Regions from separate parts of the Pseudomonas sp. GW821-FHT11D10 genome, predicted to be linked through region 2. Evidence: predicted binding sites of a transcription regulator. Region 2 holds the regulator's gene; each other region holds the start of a gene.
What was found. The regulator sigma-54, encoded in region 2, starts transcription at its own class of promoters, with help from an activator protein. The targets are predictions, from matches to a motif close to ANTGGCATNNANNTTGCTNT.
Positions count from the first base shown of each region.

Region 1: AC1RT4_RS22360 (CmpA/NrtA family ABC transporter substrate-binding protein) is a predicted target of sigma-54. The motif match lies at 4,779-4,798, and genes of this name have one in related genera.
Region 3: AC1RT4_RS22625 (circularly permuted type 2 ATP-grasp protein) is a predicted target of sigma-54. The motif match lies at 3,004-3,023, and genes of this name have one in related genera.

Region 1 covers NZ_JBXARR010000008.1:177,887-185,404, forward strand. Annotated here, with positions in the region: gene AC1RT4_RS22340 (sensor domain-containing diguanylate cyclase) at 1-369, opposite strand, end outside; gene rlmKL (bifunctional 23S rRNA (guanine(2069)-N(7))-methyltransferase RlmK/23S rRNA (guanine(2445)-N(2))-methyltransferase RlmL) at 516-2,786, opposite strand; gene rmf (ribosome modulation factor) at 3,317-3,532, shown strand; gene AC1RT4_RS22355 (quinone-dependent dihydroorotate dehydrogenase) at 3,671-4,690, opposite strand; gene AC1RT4_RS22360 (CmpA/NrtA family ABC transporter substrate-binding protein) at 4,913-6,124, shown strand; gene AC1RT4_RS22365 (ANTAR domain-containing response regulator) at 6,140-6,715, shown strand; gene AC1RT4_RS22370 (nitrate/nitrite transporter) at 6,936-7,518, shown strand, end outside.
Region 2 covers NZ_JBXARR010000007.1:206,863-214,380, forward strand. Annotated here, with positions in the region: gene AC1RT4_RS21110 (class II fumarate hydratase) at 1-727, shown strand, start outside; gene AC1RT4_RS21115 (DUF2753 family protein) at 755-1,195, shown strand; gene AC1RT4_RS21120 (superoxide dismutase) at 1,197-1,808, shown strand; gene AC1RT4_RS21125 (ZIP family metal transporter) at 1,839-2,732, shown strand; gene AC1RT4_RS21130 (HPr family phosphocarrier protein) at 2,772-3,047, opposite strand; gene rapZ (RNase adapter RapZ) at 3,063-3,920, opposite strand; gene ptsN (PTS IIA-like nitrogen regulatory protein PtsN) at 3,923-4,387, opposite strand; gene hpf (ribosome hibernation-promoting factor, HPF/YfiA family) at 4,399-4,707, opposite strand; gene AC1RT4_RS21150 (RNA polymerase factor sigma-54) at 4,781-6,274, opposite strand; gene lptB (LPS export ABC transporter ATP-binding protein) at 6,460-7,185, opposite strand; gene lptA (lipopolysaccharide transport periplasmic protein LptA) at 7,185-7,518, opposite strand, start outside.
Region 3 covers NZ_JBXARR010000008.1:239,867-247,384, reverse strand. Annotated here, with positions in the region: gene AC1RT4_RS22650 (hypothetical protein) at 1-358, shown strand, start outside; gene AC1RT4_RS22645 (PLDc N-terminal domain-containing protein) at 430-621, shown strand; gene speE (polyamine aminopropyltransferase) at 756-1,631, shown strand; gene AC1RT4_RS22635 (hypothetical protein) at 1,788-2,021, shown strand; gene AC1RT4_RS22630 (ribonuclease E inhibitor RraB) at 2,232-2,579, shown strand; gene AC1RT4_RS22625 (circularly permuted type 2 ATP-grasp protein) at 3,057-4,466, shown strand; gene AC1RT4_RS22620 (alpha-E domain-containing protein) at 4,479-5,429, shown strand; gene AC1RT4_RS22615 (transglutaminase family protein) at 5,426-6,235, shown strand; gene AC1RT4_RS22610 (c-type cytochrome) at 6,250-7,035, opposite strand.

The DNA of each region.
Region 1 (7,518 bases), on a different contig from region 2:
TTCAAAGGCTGCACGCTCGGCACCGCTCACCCGCAGGGCGAACGAATAGGCCTGGGTGCGCAGTAATAACGGTTGGGTGTAGCCGTCGAATTCGGCGCGGGACACCGATTCGGAGTTGGCGAAGAACCGGCGCAGGCCGTCGAGGCGTTGCTCCTGATCCTGAAAACGTTCTTCGATGCGGCTGTAGCGCTCGTTGGCCAGCAGCTGAAAGCGTTGGCGCAACTGGCTATGAAACTGATTGAGGGTGCCCCAGGCGAGCAGCCCCGTGAGAATCCCGCCGGCGAGCAATACCAGCAGCGCGACCAGCCAGGCCGAGACTTCTTCGCTGATAAAACCCAATATCTTCGGGCGCACGGGGTGCAACGACATAAAAGCCACTCACTACGTCAGCATCTGCGGGAAAAACCCCATCGGCCGTGTGTGAGTTATAGCTATTAGCCACTAATTTGGCTAGCTCTGAACGGATCCAAGAGCCTTTAAAAATCAAGGCTCTGTGGATCCAATTTTGCAGAGTGTCAACGAGCCGTGATTTTCCAGGCGCGGTGGATCTTGCCGTTGCGGGCGAAATCCGGGTCGATGGTGCTGGCGGTGATTTCCTCGACCGCGTAACGCTCGGCCAGGTTGTCTTCGAGCTGGAACTTGCGGAAGTTGTTGGAGAAATACAACACCCCGCCCGCTGCCAGACGGGCCATGGCCAGGTCGATCAACTGCACCTGATCACGCTGCACGTCGAAGATGCCTTCCATGCGCTTGGAGTTGGAGAAGGTCGGCGGATCGATGAAGATCAGGTCGTATTCGTCGCGGGAATTCTCCAGCCACGCCATCACATCGCCCTGCTCCAGACGGTTCTTGTCGGAGAAACCGTTGAGCGACAGGTTGCGGCGCGCCCAGTCGAGGTAGGTTTTCGACAGGTCGACGCTGGTGGTGCTGCGCGCGCCGCCCTTGGCCGCGTGAACGGAAGCGGTCGCGGTGTAGCAGAACAGGTTGAGGAAGCGCTTGCCGGCGGCCTCTTTCTGGATCCGCATGCGCATTGGCCGGTGATCGAGGAACAGCCCGGTGTCGAGGTAGTCGGTGAGATTGACCAGCAACTTCACGCCGCCCTCGGTCACTTCATTGAACTTGCCCTGAGCCGCCTGACGCTCGTACTGCTTGGTGCCGCTCTGCCGCTCGCGGCGCTTGACCACCACGCGGCTCTTGTCGATGTTCAGCGCCTGCGGAATGGCTGCCAGCGCATCGAACATGCGGATCGAGGCCTTTTCCGGGTCGATCGACTTCGGCGCGGCGTATTCCTGAACGTGCACCCAGTCGTGGTACAGGTCGATGGCCATGGCGTATTCCGGCATGTCCGCATCGTAGACACGGTAGCAGTCGATGCCTTCGCGCTTGACCCACTTGCCCATCGCCTTGAGGTTCTTCTGCAGGCGGTTGGCAAACATCTGCCCGCCTTCGCTCAGGCGCGGTTGCTCGATCACGGGCGCCGGAGCCGGCGTCGGTTTGATCGGGTTGCCGTTCTTGTTGAACTTGCGCTCTTGCGGCTCGTTAGGCGTCTGATCGTAAGCGGCTTGCTCGCGCTCGGCCTGACGCTGCTCCGGGGTGCGGCGCTCGCCGGTGACGAACTGATCCGGCAGTACTTTGATCAACAGCAGCTTGCACGGCAGCGCGCCGTTCCAGAACGAATACTGTTTGTGGCTGCGGATGCCCATGCGTTTGCCCAGGTCCGGCGCGCCGGTGAACACCGCCGCTTCCCAGTTCAGGCAGGCCTGACGCAGACGCTCGCCGAGGTTCTGGTAGAGGTACAACAGGCTGGCTTCATCACCCAGACGCTCGCCGTACGGCGGGTTGCAGATGACCAGGCCTTTCTGGTTCTGGTCCGGACGCGGTTCGAAGGTCGCCACTTCGCCCTGATAGATCTTGATCCACTCGCTCAGACCGGCGCGTTCGACGTTGTTGCGGCCCGGCTGGATCAGGCGTGGGTCGGCTTCATAACCACGGATCCACAGCGGCGGCTTGGCCAGACCGGCAGCGGCGCGCTCGACGGCTTCTTCATGCAGTTTTTTCCACAGCGCCGGTACGTGACCCAGCCAGGCGGTGAAGCCCCACTGCTCACGACGCAGGTTCGGCGCCATGTCGGCGGCGATCATGCCGGCTTCGACCAGGAACGTGCCGACACCGCACATCGGGTCAGCCAGCGCGCCACCTTCGGCGGCAATGCGCGGCCAGCCGGAACGGATCAGGATCGCGGCTGCAAGGTTCTCCTTCAGCGGCGCAGCGCCCTGCTGCAAGCGGTAACCGCGCTGGTGCAGGCTGTGGCCGGAGAGGTCGAGGGACAGAATCGCTTCGCCACGATCCAGGCGCAGGTGAATGCGCAGGTCCGGGTTGAGCTTGTCGATGCTTGGGCGGTCGCCCTGCGGGGTGCGCAGTTTGTCGACGATGGCGTCCTTGACCTTCAGGGCGCCAAAGTGGGTGTTGTCGATGCCCGAACCGTGGCCGCTGAACTCCACGGCCAGGGTGCCGTCGGCCAGCATGTGATCCTGCCAGTCGACGTCGAGTACGCCGTGGTACAGGTCTTCGGCGTTTTTCATCGGGAAACGCTTGAGCACCAGCAGCACCCGGTTGGCCAGACGCGACCAGAGGCACAGGCGATAAGCGGTTTCCATGGTCGCCATGCCACGCACGGCGGAGGTGTGTTCGCGGGCCTCTTCAAGGCCAAGCCCGACGGCTTCCTCGATGAGCAGGCCTTCAAGGCCTTTGGGGCAAGTGAGGAAGAGTTCGAAACGGTCGGACATGGTTTTTCCAGAGCCTTTGGCTAATGAACCGGCAACGCATTGCCGATCCGGTTTTCAATCAGGCGCTTTTCTACAAGAGCGCCCGCGTGGCACGAAGGTGTGCCGTTCCATCCCCGCTGCTCGGGTTAAAAGAGCTTAGATGCCGGGACAGATAAAAAAGTTGAAGCAACAAAATGACTCAAAGCAACCCTTCGTCGAATAGTACCCCAGCGCAAACGTGGGTCATTCTCACTAAAGGATTAACCTCATCATCCAGCGCGGGGCCGATCATACCGGGGTTTGGCCAATGAACACTGGATAAATACGCGGTTACTTATGGCCATAGCATCTTTTTCGTTACGTCCTTATGACAAAACGGTCATTCCATCGATGTGACTCATTGGTTAGAACTGGACACAGGTTGACGTCGCAACGGCGTCAACACCTTGGCTCGCCACGCCGGCAGCGAGCCGCCAACGGCAGAGTTTTTCTGCCAGACCTCAATTGAGGTCGACGCGACAAAAACAGTCAACAAGTGAGGGAAACACCCTATGAGAAGACTTAAGCGTGATCCGTTGGAAAGAGCATTTTTGCGCGGATATCAATATGGCGTTGGTGGAAAATCCCGTGAGCTTTGCCCATTTACTCTACCGTCGGTACGTCAAGCCTGGATCAACGGCTGGCGAGAAGGACGCGGCGACAACTGGGACGGTATGACCGGCACTGCGGGAATCCACAGACTCAACGAACTTCACGCCGTCGGCTGACACAGGGCACTTATTCCGACACGACAATCTGATTTCGCAACAACCTGATCACCATGCACGTCCTTCCCGGACGGCGGGCTACGGCCCAGGGGCTCCTTCGAGGAGCCCTTTTTTATGCCTGCCTTTTATGTCCGCCGATCAGCGCTTGGCGGCGATCGCATCCACGGACTCGCGAATCAGCGCCGGGCCCTTATAGATGAAGCCGGAATAGATCTGCACCAGGCTCGCGCCGGCAGCGATCTTCTCGGCCGCATGCTTGCCTTCGGTGATGCCGCCCGCCGCGATGATCGGCAGCTTGCCACCCAGCTCGGACGCCAGCACTTTCACGGTGTGGGTGCTCTTCTCACGCACCGGCGCGCCGGACAGACCGCCCGCCTCGTCACCGTGTTCCATGCCTTCGACGCCCACGCGGCTGAGGGTGGTGTTGGTGGCAATCACCGCGTCCATCCCGGTTTCGATCAGCGCCTGGGCGACTTGCGCGGTTTCTTCGTCGGTCATGTCCGGCGCGATCTTGATCGCCAGCGGTACATGTTTGCCGTGGCGCAGGGCCAGTTCGGCGCGGCGCGTGGCCAGGTCGGCCAGCAATTGCTTGAGCGAATCACCGAATTGCAGGCTGCGCAGGCCCGGGGTGTTCGGCGAACTGACGTTGACCGTGACGTAACTGGCGTGGGCGTAGACCTTGTCCAGGCAGATCAGGTAGTCATCCACCGCGCGCTCGACCGGGGTGTCGAAGTTCTTGCCGATGTTGATCCCCAGCACGCCCTTGTACTTGGCCGCCGCCACCCGCGCCAGCAGGTTATCCACACCGAGGTTGTTGAAACCCATGCGGTTGATGATCGCCTCGGCTTCCGGCAGGCGGAAGATCCGTGGTTTCGGGTTGCCCGGCTGCGGGCGCGGGGTCACGGTACCGATTTCGACAAAACCGAAACCCAGCTGCGCGAAGCCGTCGATGGCCGCGCCGTTCTTGTCCAGACCGGCCGCCAGACCCACAGGGTTCGGGAACTCCAGACCCATGACATTCACCGGCAGCGACGCCGGGGCCTTGCACAGCAAGCCGTTGAGGCCCAAACGCCCGCCCGCGCCGATCAGATCCAGCGAGAGATCGTGGGAGGTTTCCGGGGAAAGTTTGAACAACAGCTGACGGGCCAGGGTGTACATGGGCGGCTATGACTCGGGCGGCGAAAAGAGGCGGCGATTATAGCCGGGCATCGCCCCGCCGCGCGAGGCGCACGGGTAAATCCGTGCGCATGGCATATGCCTTGCACCTTCCTCGGTATCAGCCCGCAGGCCAATGGTGGCGTGCAGGCAAGGACAATGGCGTCGTCTCTCGGTTTTGCGCGGGCAAAGCCTGGGACGACGTTTTTTTTGAGGGTGGCTTTCATGACTCAAACCTCCGCCGGGCCGTTGGCCTGGGTCAACGGCAGCGATGCCCCGGAAAAAAGCGCGATCAACCTGGGCTTCATGGCCCTGAGCGACTGCGCTTCGCTGGTGGTCGCCGCCACTCAAGGCTTTGCTCAGCCTTACGGCCTGACCCTGAACCTCAAGCGCCAGAGCTCCTGGGCCAATCTGCGGGACAATCTGGTCAGCGGCGAACTCGATGCCGCCCACAGCCTTTACGGCCTGATCTACGCGGTACACCTGGGCATCGGCGGCGTCGCGCCGACCGACATGGCGGTGCTGATGGGCCTGAACCAGAACGGCCAGAGCCTCAACCTGTCCCACGGTTTGCAGGGCCTGGGCGTGACCGGTCCTGAAGCGCTGCACCACCATGTGCACCAAACCCGCGCAAAACTGACCTTCGCCCAGACCTTCCCGACCGGCACCCATGCCATGTGGCTGTATTACTGGCTGGCGAGCCAGGGCATTCACCCGTTGCAGGATGTCGACAGCGTGGTGGTGCCACCGCCACAAATGGTCGCGCACTTGCAGGCCGGACGCATCGATGGCCTCTGCGTTGGCGAGCCGTGGGCCGCCAGCGCGGTGCAGCAGAATCTCGGTTTCACGCTGGCCACCAGCCAGACCATCTGGCCCGATCACCCGGAAAAAGTCCTCGGCTGCACCCGCGCCTTCGTCGAGCAATACCCCAACACCGCCCGCGCGCTGGTGATGGCGATCCTCGAAGCCAGCCGTTTCATCGAAGAAAGCCCTGAAAACCGCCGTAGCACCGCGCAGTTGCTGAGCGCCGCGGAATACCTCGACGCTCCGGTGTCCTGCATCGAACCGCGCTTTCTCGGCGACTACGACGATGGGCTGGGCAATCGCTGGCAGGACCCGCACGCTTTGCGCTTTCACGGCGATGGCGCGGTGAATCTGCCGTACCTGTCGGATGGCATGTGGTTCATGACCCAGTTTCGCCGTTGGGGTTTGCTGCGCGATGACCCGGATTACCTCGCCGTCGCCCGCAATGTGCAACAACTGGCGCTGTACCGCGACGCGGCCAACGCAGTCGGCGTGCCGGTCGGCACCGAAGACCTGCGCAGCAGCCAGTTGATCGACGGCAAAATCTGGGACGGCAGCGACCCGGCCGCCTATGCCCGAAGCTTCAAGCTCCACGCGCTGAGCGACAGCGCGCCCCTTCTCGCCCAGCGCTGACAGGAGATCGCGAATATGTTGCGCATTCTGCTGATCAACGACACCGCGAAAAAAGTCGGACGCCTGAAAGCCGCGCTGACCGAGGCCGGTTTCGAGGTGATCGACGAGTCGGGCCTGACCATCGACCTGCCGGCGCGCGTCGAAACGGTGCGTCCGGACGTGATCCTGATCGATACCGAGTCACCGAGCCGCGATGTGATGGAGCAAGTGGTGCTGGTCAGCCGCGACCAGCCCCGGCCGATCGTGATGTTTACCGACGAACATGACCCCGGCGTGATGCGTCAGGCGATCAAGTCCGGGGTCAGTGCCTACATCGTTGAGGGCATTCACGCACAACGCTTGCAGCCGATTCTCGACGTGGCCATGGCCCGCTTCGAAAGCGACCAAGCCTTGCGCGCCCAGCTACAGGCCCGCGACCAGCAACTGGCCGAGCGCAAGCGCATCGAACTGGCCAAGGGCCTGTTGATGAAAATGAAGGACTGCAATGAAGAAGAGGCCTACACCCTGATGCGCCGCCAGGCCATGAGCCGCCAGCAGAAACTGATTCAGGTGGCGGAACAGATCATTGCGATGAGCGAGTTGCTTGGCTGAACTGGCACAAATCTCGCTAAGCAATCCCCACAGGTAACCAACGGCGGTTGCCCCACCTACGACAAAGACGTCGCTCACCTTCTTCGCCCCTTTCGGCGGTCCGGGTAGCGGCGTTTTTGCGTTTTGGCCCCACAGCCCGGGGCCGGTGGTGCGGCCGTGGCGGCGCCCCACTGTGCTGGTTCTGACTCCTTCTCGAGATTCTCTACAGCTGAGGTGCGCGATGAATAAAAGCTTCTGGAAATCCGGCCACACCCCGACCCTGTTCGCGGCCTTCCTGTATTTCGACCTGAGCTTCATGGTCTGGTACCTGCTCGGCCCGCTGGCGGTGCAGATTGCCGCCGACCTGCACCTGACCACCCAACAGCGCGGCCTCGTGGTGGCGACGCCGATTCTGGCCGGCGCGGTGCTGCGCTTTGCGATGGGCATGCTCGCCGATCGCCTGTCGCCGAAAACCGCCGGGCTGATCGGCCAGGTGATCGTGATCTGTGCGCTGTTCGGTGCCTGGAAACTCGGCATTCACAGCTACGAACAAGCATTGTTGCTCGGCCTGTTCCTCGGCATGGCCGGCGCTTCGTTCGCCGTGGCCCTGCCGCTGGCGTCGCAATGGTATCCGCCGGAGCATCAGGGCAAGGCGATGGGCATCGCCGGGGCCGGCAACTCCGGGACCGTGTTCGCGGCACTGATCGCCCCGGTACTCGCGGCGTCGTTCGGCTGGAGCAACGTGTTCGGTTTCGCCCTGATTCCGCTGATCCTGACGCTGGTGCTGTTTGCCTGGCTGGCGAAAAACGCGCCGGAGCGGCCGA
Region 2 (7,518 bases):
ATCCCTGGCCCAGGGCGGCACGGCGGTCGGCACCGGGATCAACGCGCATCCGGAATTTGCTGCGCGTTTCAGCCGCCAATTGAGCCAGTTGACCAATGTCCAGTTCACGCCGGGCAAGGATCTGTTCGCCCTGATCGGCTCACAAGACACCGCCGTGGCCGTGTCGGGTCAGCTCAAGGCCACTGCCGTGTCGCTGATGAAAATCGCCAACGACCTGCGCTGGATGAACTCCGGCCCGCTAGCCGGTCTCGGTGAAATCGAACTTGAAGGCCTGCAACCGGGCTCGTCGATCATGCCGGGCAAGGTCAATCCGGTGATTCCGGAAGCTACCGCTATGGTCGCCGCGCAAGTGATTGGCAATGACTCGGTGATCACCATCGCCGGTCAGTCGGGCAACTTCGAGCTGAACGTGATGCTGCCGATCATCGCTCAGAACCTGCTGAGCAGCATCGAGTTGCTGGCCAACTCGAGTCGTCTGCTGGGTGACAAGGCCATCGCCAGCTTCAAGGTCAACGAGTCGCGGCTCAAGGAAGCGCTGTCGCGCAACCCGATTCTGGTCACCGCGCTCAACCCGATCATCGGCTACCAGAAGGCCGCCGAAATCGCCAAGCAGGCCTACAAACAGGGTCGCCCGGTGATCGACGTTGCGCTGGAACACACCGACCTGTCGCGCAGCCAGCTGGAAGAGTTGCTCAATCCCGAGAAACTCACCGCCGGCGGCGTGTAAACACCGCAACCGCTTTGGAGGCTCATCATGGAGCACTGGAAACGTACGATCGAACGGGCCAATCGCTGCTTCATGCTGGGCGAGTTGATCGACGCCCGCGAGGCTTATCTGCAAGCACTGGCCCTGGCTCAAGTGCTGTTCGAGCGCTGGGCCGATGCCGACGAAGCGGTGGCGGCCTGCGTCATCTCCCACCACAACCTGGCCGATCTGCATCTGCGCCTGAATCAGCCGGAGGAGAGCGCCGAGTACCTGTGCGCGATCCATCAACGGCTGTTGCAGACCATGCAGGACGAGCGCCTGCGCCCGGCGCTGCGTGAAGCAGCCCTTCGCCAGAGCAGCAAAACCTACGTCGAGCTACTGAATTTCATCAGCGAACACGGCGAATACCCTCGCACCCAGCGTTTGCTGCACCCGGATACCGGCAATGCGCGCCGCGCGCCTGCCCCACATCACCATGGAGTCCATTGAAATGGCTTTTACCCTGCCAGCCTTGCCTTACGCCTACGACGCACTGGAGCCGCACATCGATGCGCAAACCATGGAGATCCACTACACAAAGCATCACCAGACCTACATCAACAACCTGAACGCTGCGGTCGAGGGCACCGAATTCGCGGAATGGCCGGTGGAAAAACTGGTCGCCAGCGTCCAGCAACTGCCTGAAAAACTGCGTGCTGCGGTGATCAACCAGGGCGGCGGTCACGCCAACCATTCGCTGTTCTGGGAAGTGATGGTGCCCGGCGGTGGCGGTAAGCCGGACGGCGCGCTGGCCAAGGCGATCGATGAGCAACTGGGCGGCCTCGACAGTTTCAAAGAGGCCTTCACCAAAGCCGCACTGACCCGCTTCGGCAGTGGCTGGGCGTGGCTCAGCGTCACCCCGGAAAAGAAACTGGTGGTGGAGAGCAGCGGTAACCAGGACAGCCCACTGATGAACGGCAACACGCCGATTCTCGGCCTCGACGTGTGGGAGCACGCTTACTACCTGCGTTATCAGAACCGTCGGCCGGAATACATCAGCGCGTTCTACAACGTGATCAACTGGCCGGAAGTCGCTGCGCGCTATCAGGCCGCGCTGGTTTAAGTCTCCTATAAAAACAATCCAAGGCTGACTATGGGCACTGAAACACTGGCGATCGGAAGTGGGCGTATGTTTCGTTACGCAATTGGATCGCTATTGCTGTTGGCGGGCATGACCTTGCTGGTCGCCCACGGACTGGAATGGCTGAATCTGGAACCGAGATTGTCGCGGGCATTGCAGGGCGGTGCGATCTGCGCCCTCGGCACCGCACTCGGCGCGGTTCCGGTGCTGGTGATCCGCAACATGCCCCAGGCGCTGGGCGATACGCTGCTGGGTTTTGGCGCCGGTGTGATGCTGGCGGCGACCGCGTTTTCGCTGATCGTGCCGGGAATCGCCGCCGCCGAGAGTCTGGGCCTGAGCCCGTGGGGCGCCAGTGGCCTGATCTGTTTCGGCATCATGCTCGGGGCGTTCGGCTTGTATCTGGTTGATCGCCGGGTGTCGGGGGCCTCGCCGGAAATGCTCATCGGCACCGTCGAGCACCCGGTGATTCCTCCACGGATCTGGCTGTTCGTGTTCGCCATCATTGCCCATAACATCCCGGAAGGCATGGCGGTCGGTGTCTCGGCTGGCGGTGGAATGCCGGATGCAGACAGTCTGGCGATGGGCATTGCCTTGCAGGATGTGCCGGAAGGGCTGGTGATTGCGCTGGTACTGGCCGGTGCCGGGATGCCGCGGGTCAAGGCGTTTTTGATTGGTGCCGCGTCAGGTCTGGTCGAACCGGTGTTCGCGCTGCTCTGCGCGTGGCTGGTCAGTCTTGCCGAGTTGTTGCTGCCCTTGGGGTTGGCTTTGGCGGCAGGCGCGATGCTGCTGGTGGTGACCCACGAGGTTATCCCGGAGTCGCGACGCAATGGTCATGAGAAGCTGGCAAGCCTGGGATTGCTGATCGGCTTCTGTCTGATGATGGTGATGGATACGGCGTTGGGATGAGCCGGGAGGAGGGAGCTGGCTCCCTCGCTTCAAGCGTTTTCAACCACCTTCGTCGAAGTAGTTGTTGATCAGTGTCACCAGCGCGTCCATGGCTTCCTGTTCCTGGTGGCCATCGGTACTCAGGTGGATCTTGGTGCCCTTTCCGGCTGCGAGCATCATCATCGCCATGATGCTTTTGCCGTCAACCGTGGTTTCCGGGGTGCGGCCCACTCTGATCGTGCAATCGGGAAACTGGCCCGCCACTCCGACGAATTTTGCCGATGCGCGGGCGTGCAGGCCCAGCTTGTTGATGATTTCGATTTCACGAGCAGGCATCGCGGTGTGAATCCTTTAGCTGAGGTCGCGGTGGCGAACCTGGACGTTCTTCAGGGTCTTCTGCAGCGCCTGGCCAAGACGTTCGGTCAGGTAAACGGAACGGTGATGCCCGCCGGTGCAGCCGATGGCAATGGTGACGTAAGCGCGGTTGCTCGCCGCAAAGCGCGGCAACCATTTGTACAGATACGTGTAAATATCCTGGTACATCTCCTCGACCTCAGGCTGCGCCGCCAGATACTCGGCGACCGGCTGATCGAGACCGGATTGCGCGCGCAGCTCCGGTTTCCAGTACGGGTTCGGCAGGCAGCGTACATCGAACACCAGATCCGCATCCACCGGCATGCCGCGTTTGAAACCGAACGACTCCACCAGAAACGCCGTTCCCGGCTCCGGCTGGTTCAGCAGTCGCAGCTTGATGGTATCGCGCAGCTGGTACAGGTTGAGATTGGTGGTGTTGATTTTCAGGTCGGCGAGATCGGCAATGGGGCCGAGCAGGGCGCTTTCATCCTGAATGGCCTCTGCCAGCGAACGATTGGCGTTGCTCAGTGGGTGGCGGCGGCGAGTTTCAGAGAAGCGCTTGAGCAGCGTTTCTTCGTCGGCATCCAGGTACAGGACATCGCATTGAATATGCTTGGCACGGGCGTCTTCAAGCAATTCCGGAAATCGGGTCAGATGGCTCGGCAGATTGCGTGCATCGATCGAGACCGCCACCAGTGGCTGCGCCAGCTCGGTGTGAATCAGGGCGCGTTCGGCCAGTTCCGGCAGAAGGCCTGCCGGCAGGTTATCGATGCAGTAGTAACCGTTGTCCTCAAGGACATCCAGGGCGGTACTTTTACCCGAGCCGGAACGGCCACTGACAATGATCAAGCGCATGGTTACGGCCTGTTCTGTTCTTCCAGTACAACCTGGTACAAGGCTTCGTTGCTTGGCGCGCTGCGCAGTCTGTCGCGAACGTCCTTGCGGTCGAGCATGCTGGCGATCTGGCGTAACAGCTCCAGGTGCGCATCGGTGGCGGCTTCCGGCACCAGCAGGACGAACAGCAGGTCCACAGGCGCGCCGTCGATAGCGTCGAAATCGATAGGGGCATCAAGGTGCATCAGCGCACTGATCGGCGCTTCGCAGCCCTTGAGGCGGCAGTGAGGAATGGCGATGCCGTTGCCAAAACCGGTTGAGCCGAGTTTTTCACGGGCAATCAATGCCTCGAAGACATCTTGCATCTCCAGATCCGGGACTTCCCGGGCGATCAGGTTGGCAATTTGTTCGAGGGCTTTCTTTTTACTGCCGCCCGGCACGTTCACCAGGGAACGGCCGGGGGTCAGGATACTTTCAAGTCGGATCATGGGGGTGGGGGTTATCGACCGGTAGCGCCCTGAAGCAGGCTCTGGGTCTTTTCCTTATGCTTTTTGAGTTGTTTATCAAGCTTGTCGGTCAGCGCGTCGATCGCAGCGTACATATCGGTATGTTCCGCGTTTGCGACGACCTCGTTGCCGGGAATATGCAGCGTGGCTTCGATTTTCTGCTTCAGCTTTTCGACGCACATCGTGACTTGCACGTTGGTGATCTTGTCGAAATGTCCCTCAAGCCTCTTGAGCTTTTGCTCAACGTACTCACGGAGAGGTTGGGTAACTTCCAGTTGGTGTCCACTGATGTTGACTTGCATACAGCTTCTCCTTCGTTGCCAGTGCATAAAGCGGCAGGCCGAAGAGCCTGCCACTGGAACGCTGTAACGTGGCTTACATCAACCGCTTGCGTTCGCTCGAAGGCGCGATCCCGAGGGATTCGCGGTACTTGGCGACGGTGCGGCGAGCCACCTGAATGCCTTGTGCCTCCAGTAAACCAGCGATCTTGCTGTCACTCAACGGCTTTTTCTGATTTTCCGCGGCAACCAGTTTCTTGATGATCGCGCGGATCGCCGTGGACGAGCATTCACCGCCTTCGGAGGTGCTCACATGGCTGGAGAAAAAGTATTTCAGTTCATATATGCCCCGTGGGGTATGCATGAATTTTTGCGTGGTCACCCGGGAAATCGTCGACTCGTGCATGCCCACCGCTTCAGCGATGTCATGCAGCACCAGCGGCTTCATGGCTTCGTCGCCGTACTCCAGAAAGCCGCGTTGATGCTCGACGATCTGGGTGGCCACTTTCATCAGGGTTTCGTTGCGGCTCTGCAGGCTCTTGATGAACCAGCGGGCTTCCTGCAACTGGTTGCGCATGAAGGTGTTGTCGGCGCTGGTGTCGGCGCGGCGCACGAAACCGGCGTACTGGGCGTTGACTCGCAGGCGTGGCACCGATTCCTGGTTCAGCTCGACCAGCCAGCGCTCGTTGTCCTTGCGTACGATGACGTCAGGTACCACGTATTCGGCTTCGGTGGATTCGATCTGCGAACCGGGGCGGGGGTTGAGGCTCTGCACCAGTTCGATGACCTGGCGCAGCTCGTCTTCCTTGAGCTTCATGCGGCGCATCAGCTGGCTGTAGTCGCGGCTGCCGAGCAGGTCGATGTAATCGGTAACCAGACGCTTGGCCTCGGCCAGCCAAGGGGTCTTGGCCGACAGCTGGCGCAATTGCAGCAGCAGGCATTCGCCCAGGTTGCGTGCGCCGATGCCGGCGGGTTCAAACTGCTGAATGCGGTGCAGGACGGCTTCGATCTCGTCCAGCTCGATGTCGAGTTCCGGATCAAAGGCGTCGAGGATTTCTTCGAGGGTTTCGTCGAGGTAGCCCTGATTGTTGATGCAATCGATCAGGGTCACAGCGATCAGGCGATCGGTGTCGGACATCGGTGCCAGGTTCAACTGCCAAAGCAGGTGGCTTTGCAGGCTCTCGCCGGCGGAGGTGCGGGTGGTGAAGTCCCACTCGTCATCATCGCTGCTTGGCAGGCTGCTGGCGCTGGTCTGATAGACGTCTTCCCAGGCAGTGTCGACGGGCAGTTCGTTGGGGATTCGCTCGTTCCATTCGCCGTCTTCGAGGTTGTCGACTGTCGGCGCGGTCTCCTGATAGGAGGGTTCCTGGATCTCGGTGTTGGGCTTCTGTTCGGCGTTGTCGGCCATGGGATCGGAGTTGTCGAAGTCGTCGCCGTCTTCCTGGCGTTCGAGCATCGGATTGGATTCCAGAGCCTCCTGGATTTCCTGTTGCAGATCCAGGGTCGACAATTGGAGCAGGCGGATGGCCTGTTGCAGCTGCGGTGTCATCGTCAGCTGCTGGCCCATTCTCAAGACTAGCGATGGTTTCATGGCAGGGGCTTAACACCTTATTCGCCGGCGCTATGCGCCATCCACTACAGGGCGCCGGAGCGCCAAACTTAAGCAAATTATATGCCTGAAACTGTCGTGTTTGCCTAGAGCGCTGTAACAATAAAAGCCTATAAAAGTGCGCTTCAACGTTACAGCACCCGGACGGCTGTCGAATGCCGTCGTGCTTACAGACGGAACTCGTGACCCAGATAGACTTCCTTCACCAGATTGTTGGCGAGGATGGTTTCTGAGTCGCCTTCGGCGATCAACTGGCCGTCGTTGACGATGTAGGCGGTTTCGCAGATATCCAGTGTCTCGCGGACGTTGTGGTCGGTGATCAGTACGCCGATGCCCTTGGCCTTGAGGTGATGGATGATCTGCTTGATGTCGCCGACCGAGATCGGGTCGACACCGGCGAACGGTTCGTCGAGCAGGATGAATTTCGGTGCCGTGGCCAGTGCGCGGGCGATCTCAACGCGGCGGCGCTCACCACCGGACAGGCTCATGCCGAGGTTGTCGCGGATGTGGCTGATGTGGAATTCCTGCAGCAGGCTTTCCAGCTCCTTGCGACGACCGGCCTTGTCGAGCTCCTGACGGGTTTCGAGGATGGCCATGATGTTGTCGGCTACCGACAGTTTGCGGAAGATCGACGCTTCTTGCGGCAGATAGCCGATGCCGGCCTTGGCGCGACCGTGCATCGGCTGGTGGCTGACGTCCAGGTCATCGATCAGCACGCGACCCTGATCGGCCTGGACCAGGCCGACGATCATGTAGAAGCAGGTGGTCTTGCCGGCGCCGTTCGGGCCGAGCAGGCCGACGATCTGACCGCTGTCGATCGACAGGCTGACGTCGCGCACGACCTGGCGGCTTTTATAGGCCTTGGCCAGGTGCTGAGCTTTCAGAGTTGCCATTACTGGGTTTTCTCGTCGGTTTTCTTCTTCGGCTGGATCACCATGTCGATGCGCGGACGCGCTTCGGTGACCTTGCTGCCAGTGGCTCGACCGGCGCTGGCCAGTTTCTTCACCGTGTCATAGACGATTTTTTCGCCTTGAGTGACGTTGTTGTCCTTGTCGACGACCTTGGCCTTGTCGATCAGCACAACGCGGTTCTGCTGCGCGTGGTACTGAATGGTCACGCCGTAGCCCTGGACAGGTTTCGCGTCGCCGGCAGTCTGCAACTGTTCGAAGTAGGCGAGGTTGCCCACCGAAGTCACGACGTCGATGTCGCCGTTGGGCGCGCGGGTC
Region 3 (7,518 bases), on a different contig from region 2:
GTGGGTCGTGGTCGGCAGCCTGCCGGAGACCGTGCTGTTCCAGGCGGATACTTACGCCGACCTGTTCGCGCAGATCGTTGCCTCGTTCGGCCCGGGCGTCGACTTCAACCTCAAGCCCAAGCAACTGGCCAAGACCGAAGCGCTGACCGCGCTCAACCGCATCCAGGTGCAGATGAGCAGCCTGAACAAGGAAAACGGCGGTTACACGCTGATGAACTTCAGTCAGCTGCTCGACGACGAGCTGCAAGTGGTACTGGTCTACGGCAACGACGTACCGCGCGTGCTGGAACTGTGTGCCGAAGTCGGCATTGCCGCCGCGCCGTCGCTGGAAGCCCTGAAGGTCGCCGTTCACGTCTGAACGCAATAAAAGGGAACCCTGTGCGTGACCGTCTATCCTAAAAGTGCATGCCACTATTCTGGAGCGACACCATGGGTTCCACGTTCAACGGCCTGGTCGGCCTGATCATTCTTGCGCTCGACATCTGGGCGATCATCAATGTGCTGAAAAGCGGCGCCGAGACCGGGATGAAAATCCTCTGGGTGCTGTTGATCATCCTCCTGCCGGTGCTGGGCCTGATCATCTGGGCGATTGCCGGACCGCGGGGCAGTGTGCGGATCTGACCGTTCGCAGCCTGATTGGGTCGGGCCGATGAACTGAGGTTCGACCTGTCATCTTCGGCAACGTAGAATGCGCGCCTTTCCCGGGCAATCGAACCTGACGATTGGCGCCCGCGCATTCATCGGAGCACTTCACCATGACCGTCACCAAGACCAGCGAATACCTGGAAACCCTCTACGAAGGCTACGGCCAGCGTTTTCGCATGGAAAAACTGCTGCACGAAGTGCGCACCGAACACCAGCACCTGGTGATCTTCCAGAACCCGCGCATGGGCCGGGTGATGGCGCTGGACGGCGTGATCCAGACCACTGAAGCCGATGAATTCATCTACCACGAAATGCTCACCCACGTGCCGATCCTCGCCCACGGCACCGCCAAGCGCGTGCTGATCATCGGCGGCGGCGACGGCGGCATGCTGCGCGAAGTGACCAAACACGCCAGCGTCGAACACATCACCATGGTCGAGATCGACGGCACCGTGGTCGACATGTGCAAGGAGTTCCTGCCGAACCACTCCAAGGGCGCCTACGACGATCCACGCCTGAACCTGGTGATCGACGACGGCATGCGTTTCGTCGCCACCACCACTGAAAAGTTCGACGTGATCATTTCCGACTCCACCGACCCGATCGGCCCGGGCGAAGTGCTGTTCTCGGAAAACTTCTACCAGGCCTGCCACCGCTGCCTGAACGAGGGCGGCATCCTCGTGACCCAGAACGGCACGCCGTTCATGCAGATCGAAGAAGTGAAAACCACCGCCGGCCGCCTGCGCAGCCTGTTCCCGGACTGGCACTTCTATCAGGCGGCCGTACCGACCTACATCGGCGGTTCGATGACCTTCGCCTGGGGCTCGACCAACCCGGCCTACCGCAAGCTGAGCCGCGAAGTGCTGCAACAGCGCTTCATCGGCAGCGGCATCGTCACTCGCTACTACAACTCGGAAATCCACATCGGTGCTTTCGCCTTGCCGCAATACGTGCTGCAAGCGGTGAACAAGCCAAGCAACGACTGATCGTTCGCGGGTCAGAAAAAGCCGAGGCCGGTGTGCGAAAACACGCCGGCCTCGGCTTTTTTCATGTTGCATCGGTGTAAACCTTTTGAACGATCAATCCTGACAAAAGTCGAGATAGGTGTAAGCCCATTTGCGGGTTTGATCGAGGAGGCTCCGATGTCAAAGTGGAAAGTCACTTTCGTGGACGATCATGGTGAAACGATCGACGAAGTCTTCGAGTGCGAGGAATGCCCCAGTCATGAACGGGCAGCCCGCCTCATCAAGGAACGATTGCTGCCGGTCGCCGCCGAGCTTGACCTGAACGATCTGGAAGGGCGCACCGCCGATGCCGGCGTAAAAAGCCTGAAAACCCAGAACAGCATCGAAATCCGCAGCATCACCCCAATCTGAATCTTCCTTTACATTGCTTACCAGGCCTTGGCAGCGGCTCTATCTTGGGGCTACTCTGCAAGCGAGATCAGCGAACGGATCGCTAAGGTCTGGTCTTGTCAGCTACATGCTTGTTTCCCGCCGGCAACGCGGTTGCCGTAAGCACCCGGGCCCTGTGGGCCAGTGCAGGGAATACGGAAAGTCTATCCATCTATGCGAGGGGGACGATTCATGAGCACAGCCTATCAAGAAGACATCAGCAGCAGCGTGCTGCGCCGCATGAAAGAAGGCGGTTTCGATTTTTCCCGATTCCATCCCATCGAGTTCTACGCCATTTTCCCGGACGAGGAGCGGGCGCGCAGGGCGGCAGGCAAATTTCGCGGTGAATCCATCAATGCCCAGGTCAGTGCGCGCGACGACGGCGCCTGGTCTCTGGAATTGAGCAAGGTGATGTACGCAACCTACGACGACATTGGCGATTTCGAGCAGGGCTTTTCGGCGGTGGTCGAGCCCTTGGGCGGCATCATCGAAGGCTGGGGCGTGAAACAGGAGATCCGCAACCGGCACCGTTTGAACTGATCACTCTCGCAACACGTCGAGCTACGGCTGACCTTCGGGTCGGCCGTTGTCGTTTCTGCCGCCCCGAAAGCGCATGGCAAAACCCTGAAACAAGAAACCGGCGCAAAAAAAAGCCACCTGAAAAGGTGGCTGAAAGGGAAGACCGGAAGGAGAGGAAACCGGTCAGGGTTACGGCCGGGAAGGCTGCCGAGGCAAGCCGGATAAGTGGAGCTGCGGACTTCGTCAGCGACGTTTTTGCAGCGGATGCGCGGATTATCCGCAGCCGTCGGCGGGCAGTGAAATCAACTCTGACTATGCTGGTGATAGGCGACGGGACTGCGTCGCAATGAAGCGGGGGCGATCAGGTTGGGGCATTTGCCGCACAGGAATGGTGCGGTGCGTGTGGCGTGATTATCCAACCGATTGAAATCAAAGCGTTTATGCCGATGGCACGGGCCTTGCGAAGGCCTGTATGTCCGGGGTGACAAGGAGTACGGCATGATCCGCACCTATTTTGATGAAATGTACGATGCCGGCGGCCAGGTCCGCCCGCATTACCGGGAGTTTGCCCGCTGGCTGGCCGAAACGCCTGACGAACTGCTGGCCCAGCGGCGACGCGAGGCCGATCTGCTGTTCCATCGTGCCGGGATCACTTTCACGCTCTACGGGGACGAGCAAGGGACAGAACGCCTGATTCCCTTCGACACCATCCCGCGCAGCATTCCCGCCAGCGAGTGGCGGATCGTCGAGCGCGGCTGCATCCAGCGGGTCAAGGCGTTGAACATGTTCCTCGCCGACCTTTACCACGAGCAGCGCATCATCAAGGCCGGGATCATTCCCGCCGAACAGGTGCTGGCCAACGAGCAATACCAGTTGGCGATGCAGGGGCTGGATCTGCACCGCGATATCTATTCGCACATCTCCGGCGTCGATCTGGTGCGCGACGGCGACGGCACGTATTACGTGCTCGAGGACAACCTGCGCACGCCGAGCGGCGTGAGCTACATGCTCGAAGACCGCAAGATGATGATGCGCCTGTTCCCCGAGCTGTTCGCGGCCCAGCGCATCGCCCCGATCGACCATTACCCGAACCTGTTGCTCGACACCCTGAAAAGCTCAAGCCCGATCGACGACCCGAGTGTCGTGGTGCTGACACCGGGACGGTTCAACAGCGCGTTTTTCGAGCATGCGTTCCTGGCCCGGGAAATGGGCGTGGAGCTGGTGGAGGGCGCGGACCTGTTCGTGCGCGACGACAAAGTCTTCATGCGCACCACCGACGGGCCGAAAGCGGTGGACGTGATCTACCGCCGGCTCGACGACGCATTCCTCGATCCACTGGCCTTCCGCCCGGATTCGATGCTCGGCGTGCCGGGGCTGCTGTCGTCGTATCGCTCCGGCAACGTGGTGCTGGCCAATGCCATCGGCACCGGCGTGGCCGACGACAAATCGGTGTATCCGTTTGTCACCGAGATGATCCGTTTCTACCTCGACGAAGAGCCGATCCTGAAGAACGTGCCGACCTGGCAATGCCGCAATCCGTCTGAACTTTCCCATGTCCTGGCCAATCTTCCGGATCTGGTGGTCAAGGAAACCCAGGGCTCCGGCGGTTACGGAATGCTCGTGGGGCCGGCAGCGACGACCGCGGAAATCGATGCCTTCCGCGAGCGGATCAAGGCCAAGCCCCACGCGTATATCGCGCAACCGACGCTGTCGCTGTCGACCTGTCCGACCTTTGTCGAAAACGGCATTGCGCCGCGCCATATCGACCTGCGCCCGTTCGTATTGTCCGGCCGCGAAACCCGGGTCGTACCCGGCGGTTTGACCCGTGTCGCCCTGCGTGAAGGCTCTCTGGTGGTGAATTCATCCCAGGGCGGCGGAACCAAGGACACCTGGGTGGTCGAGGATTGAAGGAAGCCTGCCATGTTAAGTAGAACTGCCTCGGATCTGTACTGGATGTCGCGTTACCTGGAGCGGGCGGAAAACCTCGCACGGATGCTCGATGTCAGTTATTCGCTGTCGCTGATGCCGCAGGACGGCCGTGGCGACGGTCTGCACGAACTGGCGATGCCGCTGCTGATCACCGGTACGCTGGACGATTACCTGGAACGCCACGGCGAGTTGCATGCCGAGCGCTTGCTGCACTTCTTCGCCCTCGATGCGGCGAATCCGGCGAGCATCTATAGCTGCCTCGGCGCGGCGCGAGCCAGTGCTCATGCGGTGCGGGGGCGAATTACTGCCGACATGTGGGAGAACATCAACGCCACCTGGCTGGAGATCCGCGGGATCGCCAATCAGGGCCTCAGCCGTTATGGCATGAGCCGTTTCTGCGAGTGGATCAAGGAGCGTTCGCACCTGTTTCGGGGCGCGTCCTACGGCACCATCATGCGCAACGATGCGTTTCGTTTTATTCGCCTGGGTACGTTTATCGAACGCGCTGACAACACGTTGCGCCTGCTCGATGCCCGCTACGAAATGGCCGGCGATCAGGCCGAAGCGGTCAGCGACGGCACCGCGCATGCCTATTACCAGTGGAGTGCGCTGTTGCGGGCCTTGTCATCGTTCGAGGCCTACACCGAGATCTATCGCGATGCCCCGGGCGCCCGGCATGTGGCCGAGCTGCTGTTGTTGCGCGCCGACGTGCCGCGTTCGCTGCGGGCCTGCACCGAAGAAATCGACCAGATTCTCGCGCAACTGCCGGGGGCCAACGGTCGTCCTGCACAACGACTGGCGGCGGAAATGGACGCGCGTCTGCGCTACACCGGCATTCAAGAAATTCTCGAGGAAGGGCTGCACGCCTGGCTCACCGAATTCATCCCGCTGGTGCGCCAGCTGGGCAACGCCATTCACAGTTCCTACCTGGAGGCCGCATGAGACTTTCCATCAGCCACGAGACCACCTATCACTACGAAGATCAGGTGCGCGCGAGCATCCAGTACCTGCGCCTGACACCCCACGACAGCGAGCGTCAGCACGTGCTGAGCTGGCAGCTCGACCTGCCGCGCCCGGTGCGCGCCCAGCTCGATCCGTTCGGCAACATCCTGCACGTGCTGACCATGGACGAACCCCACGAAGCGATCATCATCGGCGCCCGGGGACAGGTGGATATCGATGAGTTGCGCGAAGCCGAGCACGAGAGTCAGTCGGCGCTGCCGTTCCTGCGTTTCACCCGGCTCACCGAGGCTGACGAGGCACTGCGGGCGTTTGCCGAGAAGTCCTGCAAACAACGACGCGACCGCAATGCACTGATCGACCTGATGCATGGGCTGAACCAGCACATGACCTATAAGCCGGGCGCCACCGAAGTCGACACCAGCGCCGCCGAAGCGTTTGCCGGGCGGGCGGGTGTTTGCCAGGATCACGCCCACGCGTTTCTCGCCTGCGCGCGCAGCCTTGGGGTGCCATCGCGATATGTGTCGGGTTATCTGTACAGTGAGGATTGCGAGCATCTGGCCAGTCACGCCTGGGCCGAAGCTTGGATCGATGACGCCTGGTACAGCTTTGACGTGACCAATGAACTGGCTCGGCCGGAGCGGCACCTGAAACTGGCGGTGGGTCTGGATTATCTGGATGCCTGCCCGGTGCGCGGGATGCGCCGGGGCGGCGGGTCAGAGCAGATGCACGCGAAAGTGCTGGTGTCGCCGACACCAGCGCCAATCATCTCGGTTCAGCAGCAGTAAGCGGCGTAATTGGATTACTTGGCCGGCGCAACCTTGCGCCCGGCCATGTGCTGCAAATACCCGATCAGCTTATGCAGATCCGCATCCGGCAACACTTCGGCGGAAAACCCTGGCATCTTCGCTTGCGGCCACTGACGCAGACTCTGCGGATCGCGGATATAGCGCTTGAGGAAGTCCGCGCCGAAGTACTCGGTCGGGTTGTACGGAATGTTCAGGTCCGGCCCGAACTGCGCATCCCCCGCGCCATTCAGGCGATGGCAGGCCAGGCAGTTTTTCTGGAACAGCGCAAAACCCTGATTCACCGGGTCATCGCCCTTCAACGCAGGATCCGGCAGCAGAGCAGGGAAGCGCTCGGCCACTGGCGCCATGCGCTTGATGCTCGCCACTTCGAACGGCCATTGTTCCGGGCTGATATTGCCGGCCTGTGGATCGGTCCACACCAGATAAAACGGCCCGGCGCTGTGCTTGCCTTCCGACAGCGGCGGCCAGGGCTGCGCCGGATCCTCGATGGCCAGCCAGGCGCGTGAACCTTTGTTGTTGAGTAGCGGCGCGGCGGACAGTTCGGCGGCAAAACCGTCCAGCGCCACGGCTTGCAGGTGATCGTCCGGTTTGATTCCGGTCAGCAGCGCGGCAATCGGCACGGCGCGATAAGTCATGTCCTTCTTGTAGGACACGTCATTCTTGATCGTGAGGGTTTGTACCTGAGGATGCTTGAGCAATTCCTCGGTCTGCCAGATGCGGCTGTTCGCGCCCAGCTCCAGGTTCAGCTGCGCGGCAGACAGGGGCATGCTCAGCAGCATGGCCCCGAACAGAATGAGCGTTTTCAAGTGATCGCCGTCCGTGTCGTGGAAGTGCGCAAAGGTTGGCACAGCCACGCTGGCCCGGGTAGCGGGCCAGTCACATTTTCAGTGGCGATGAACAATACCTGCCGCTTGAATCAGCCGATGACCTTGGTCAGGTTCGGCAGAATCAACAACAGCGTCGTGGCGAAAAGAATGAGCCCTGCTTGCCGTACTTTCGGTTGTTTGAACATGGCTTGACCGCCTTTTTTGTTATTTCCTGATACCTGCCTGCATATCCATGACGGCAAGCGCTGCACTTCCTGTAGCGAACGCCTGTCTCGGCAAAACCCGACGACAACGACGTACATCTTCACCTTAGGGCCCGCGTCACGCTTGGCTTAGATCCATTTCGTATGTATTTGCTACCCGTCGCGATTAAAAAGGCATGAGGCCCATTGCCAGCTTCTTTGCCGCCCGTTTGCTAGACAGCTCGCGCACCTG